2 regions of the Paenibacillus sp. sgz302164 genome follow, and region 1 is predicted to be linked to the other one. Evidence: predicted binding sites of a transcription regulator. Region 1 holds the regulator's gene; the other holds the start of a gene.
What was found. Region 1 encodes LexA, which represses DNA repair genes until DNA is damaged. Its sites were predicted from a motif close to CGAACATATGTTCG; they were not measured.
Positions count from the first base shown of each region.

Region 1 (2,409 bases):
AAGCAAAAGATAAAGGGATATTATAACAAATTGATCATCTCCCGGGTTGTGAAAGCCTTGATTGATGGCGCCTAAAGGGCAAGAAATGGATTGGGGAACGCCAACGAAACGAGATTTAATTCTTTAAATTTTCCCTGGTTACTGGTTTCAACCGTGAAATGTCATATCCTATCTTACCAATAATATCGAGCCCGTCCTGGAATTCTATAGCGTTTTTTCCAGTCCGCCCATTTTCCAAACCATACAAAATAAAAGCTCTAATCGTTCTTGGATTATGTAAATTATATTTTTCAATTATGTTGGTATCTTTATTTTTTAAGGATGTACCGACTAATAGTGGATTTCCTGTAATTGGATCATCCCAAGTACAAAAAAAGAATGTGCATGTTATATTTTTTAGGACTTTTAAAGATATTTTAAGAGAAATATTACTCAACTGTTGATTATACTTCTGGTCAATCACATATAGGTATTCATTTTCGCCTACAATTATTTTTCTTGTCTTGTTCTTCAAGATCTTTGTACCTCTCGAATCAGTTTCGGTCCAAGTAAAAGGGATAGTAGCTATAAGAAATCGAATTGCAGTTCCGGAGTTCGATCGGTATTTTAAAAGCGAAAAACCACCTTAAAGGTGGTTTTTTGTACTTACATGTCGCGGAACAGGCCGATAACGCGGCCAAGGATGGTTACGTTTTTCAGAAGAATCGGCTGGAGGGCCGAATTCTCCGGCTGCAGACGGATGTGATCCCGTTCTTTGTAAAAACGTTTTACCGTTGCTTCGTCATCTTCGGTCATGGCGACGACGATATCGCCGTTGTCGGCGGTTTGCTGCTGCTTGACAATAACATAGTCGCCATTATGTATGCCGGCTTCGATCATACTGTCGCCGGATACGCTGAGCATGAACACGTTGTTGTCGCCGACGAGGTGGGACGGGAGGGGGAAGTAGTCTTCGATGTTCTCCGTTGCCGTAATCGGTACGCCGGCCGTTACTTTGCCGACTAACGGGACGCGCGCCACGGATAAAGCGAAGTTGCTCTCCGCTCCGTCGAGACCTAAAATTTCAATAGCTCTCGGTTTGGTCGGATCGCGGCGGATCAAGCCTTTCTTCTCCAGACGTTCCAGATGCCCGTGCACGGTCGAACTGGAGGCCAGTCCGACGGCTTCGCCGATTTCCCGAACGGAAGGCGGGTAGCCCTTATCTTTCACTTCGTTCTTAATAAACTCCAAAATTGCTTGTTGGCGTTGGGATATTTTACTCAATAGTTATCACTCCATCTATGAAAAAATCATTAACCAAATTATAACACAGAACCGGAGTTCGTACAAACATAAGTTCGAAGATTTATTGACACAAACGTTTGTTCGTGATATTCTGATTTCAGAACAAATGTTTGGGGGATGAATGTTATGTACATTGCATATTCAGAAGGAAGCAACTCACGGCAACTTCATGCAAGACCAGCGACAGCGAGAACTACGACACGTTCGGATCGTTTCCATCGGTTCTTCGGTTTGACGAAGCGATCTTTGAAATTCATTTTGCTTGCTGCCGCGCTTCTTGCCGTGTTTTCTTTTGGCGCAATCGTACAAGCTTACGCAGGAGATGGCGCGAACGCCGCTTCCACCCGGTCGCCTGAGCCCATTCATGAATCCGTACAAATCCCAAACCATCTTATCGTTGAACGCGGCGATACGCTCTGGTCTATAGCTTCATCCCGAATAAGCGAAGGTCAGGATATTCGTTCGTATATGAATAAAGTTAAGAAATTGAACAAACTTACTTCCACGTACCTTTATGAAGGGCAAATCTTGCTGCTGCCTTAATGCCTGGCATTTATATCGGACCCCTGGCCGTATTATTTAGTTTCGGCGGTCAACGATACCTCCAATTTCATTCCTAAGTGAAATGAGACATATTCGTTCATGTTCGATTCGGATTTTCTGAATCAAGCTCATTTGCCGACTAAGTTACTTGCCTTAGTCTTTTTTTGCGTGCAATTGCCTTGACATTCGGGTAGCGGAATGGCAAAGTAGTAGTCAGACTGAGTAATGGCAGGGAGGACTATCATGAGCGATAATATGGACCAGAACATAGAGAGAATCAACGAACTTGCCCGCAAAGCGAAAACAGTTGGCTTAACGGATGAAGAAATTGATGAGCGCAACGAGTTGAGAAAAAAATATATCCAAGCGTTCCGCTCCTCTCTTAAGGTACAGTTGGATTCTATCAAGTTTGCCGATGAAGAAGAGAAGTAAAGCAACAACATTTATAGATGCATTCAAAGGGGAAATGTAACGATGCCGCTCAAGGCTGTGCTGTTTGATTTGGATGATACGCTGTTATGGGACGATCGCAGCGTGAAGGAAGCTTTTGAAGCAACATGCGAGGAAGCGGCCAAACATTAC
Region 1 is NZ_JBVYOL010000007.1:51,524-53,932, reverse strand. It holds gene AC0LWT_RS13325 (vWA domain-containing protein) at 1-26, shown strand, start outside; gene AC0LWT_RS13320 (hypothetical protein) at 116-514, opposite strand; gene lexA (transcriptional repressor LexA) at 646-1,263, opposite strand; gene AC0LWT_RS13310 (LysM peptidoglycan-binding domain-containing protein) at 1,531-1,827, shown strand; gene AC0LWT_RS13305 (DUF896 domain-containing protein) at 2,071-2,259, shown strand; gene AC0LWT_RS13300 (HAD family hydrolase) at 2,302-2,409, shown strand, end outside.

Region 2 (2,409 bases), on a different contig from region 1:
GATAGCCTTGATGCTCAAGATCTTTAATCTTTTCGATGACTTCTTTCGTTTTTTGATTCTCTTTATTGAAATCGAGGTTAAGCTCCTGGGCTTTCACAAGCACGTTGCTTTGTCCGGCAAGCTCGGATACCAGCACGCGCTGTTTGTTGCCTACCAGCTCCGGCGTAATGTGCTCGTAGGTGCTGGCAGCCTTCAAAATCGCCGAAACGTGAATGCCGCCTTTGTGAGCAAATGCCGCATTGCCGACAAACGGCTGGTTGACCGGCATATGCATGTTGGCGATTTCGCTTACGTAACGCGATACTTGCGTCAGCGATTTCAATTGATCGCCGGAAATGACTTCGTATCCCAGCTTCAGCTGAAGATTGGGGATGACCGAGCTCAGGTTGGCGTTGCCGCAGCGTTCGCCGTAACCGTTGATCGTGCCCTGCACCTGTCTGGCCCCGGCTTGTACGGCGGCGAGACTGTTGGCTACGGCAAGCTCGCAGTCGTTGTGGGCGTGGATGCCGACAGGCGCCGTAATGTCCTGCTGCACCGCCGTCACGATCGCAGTGATCTCGCCCGGCAGCGAGCCGCCGTTCGTATCGCACAGCACGATCCAGTCGGCTCCGGCATCCTGCGCCTTGCGGATCGTTTGCAGCGCGTAATCCGGATTGTTTTTGTATCCGTCAAAAAAGTGCTCGGCGTCATATATGACTTCAAGGCCTTTGCTTTTCAAAAAACGAACGGAGTCGAAAATCATCGCCAGGTTTTCTTCAAGAGACGTTTGAATCGCCGTATGCACATGGAAATCCCACGACTTGCCGAAAATCGTCGCGACGGAGACGCCGGATTCCACGAGCCTGTTCAGGTTGACGTCGTCCTCGGCTCTGGAGTCTTTGCGTCTTGTGCTGCCGAAAGCGGTGATTTTGGCGTTGGTGAACGTCATGCTGCGCACGCGGTCGAAAAATTCGATGTCTTTGCTGTTGCTGCCCGGCCATCCGCCTTCAATATAGTGAACACCCAGCTCGTCAAGTTTGCGGGCGATTTTGATTTTATCCTCGACGGACAGGCTGACTCCCTCGCCTTGGGTTCCGTCCCGCAGCGTGGTATCGAAGATTTTAACTGAAGTTGACATGGGTTCCTCCTTAAACAGCTGAAAGCTGGCTGACGATGCTTTACAAGCAAATGAATGTGCTTTAAAGCGCTAAATATATATAGTACAATTATAGCATAATTCCTATAGTTAGGACACAACCTGACAAAATTACGTTTGCTTCGAAATTTGTTTTTTTTGTAATGCAGAAAATGGAAATGCCCCATTTTGCGGAAGAGGGAGCGATTGGGCGATTATGAGCGGTATTCCTCCTCATCAGCATTATCCCAAGAATGGCAGAGTCATTCTGCATATCGATATGAACGCTTTTTACTGCTCGGTTCACGAAGCGGTCGAGCCGGAGCTGTACAAAGGCAAGCCGATCGCCGTGGCAGGCAGCGTCGAGCTGCGCAAAGGCATCGTTGTGACGTCTTCTTACGCGGCGCGGGCCCGAGGGGTTAGAACGGGCATGCTGGTGGGACAGGCGCTGAAGCTGTGCCCGGATTTGCTGCTCATTCGGCCGGACTTCGATTTGTACCGGGCCTTCTCGCGGCGGTTTATGCAAATTGCCTACAGCTATTCGCCCTTAGTCGAGTCGATGTCGATCGACGAGTGTTTTGTAGATATAACAGGTTCCAAGCAGTTCGGCACTCCTATGGAGATAGCGCGGAGCATCCAGGGGCGCATTATGGAAGAGCTCCAGCTTCCGTGTTCGATCGGCGTCGCTCCGAACAAACTTTTGGCCAAAATGGGCTCGGACTTGAAAAAGCCGAACGCGATTTCGGTCATCAGGCTGCGCGACGTTCCCGAAGTGCTCTGGGACAAGCCGTGCAACTATTTGTTCGGCATCGGGAGGAAGACAGCGGACAAGCTGACGAAGCTGGGGATTCTCACTCTCGGGCAGCTCGCGCGCGCGGACGAGAAGCTGCTTAGCAAGCATTTCGGCATTTTGGGGCCGCATCTGAAGCAGGCGGCGTGCGGGATAGACCGTTCCCCGGTCAATCCGGAGCAGGAGCAGAGCAAGTCGATCGGCCATACGACGACGCTGCCGCGCGATTTTACCGATCCCAAAGAGGTGCACCGCGTATTTCTCAACATCGCCGACCAGGTGGCGCGGCGGATGCGGAGGCAGAAGCTGGTCTCATCCACGATACAGATTACGATCCGCGATCCGGATATGAGGACGATTACGCGTTCCGTTACGTTGGAGACGCCTACCGAGCATATGGACGATATTTACCGGACGGCGTGCAAGCTTTTCGATCACCATTGGGAGGAAGGCAGGCCGATCCGTCTGCTCGGCATTACTTTGCAAAGTCTGTCCGCCAAGGAAG
Region 2 is NZ_JBVYOL010000001.1:334,721-337,129, reverse strand. It holds gene cimA (citramalate synthase) at 1-1,117, opposite strand, end outside; gene AC0LWT_RS01415 (DNA polymerase IV) at 1,332-2,409, shown strand, end outside.
Region 2: a site for LexA is predicted at 1,242-1,255, ahead of AC0LWT_RS01415 (DNA polymerase IV). Genes of this name have one in related genera too.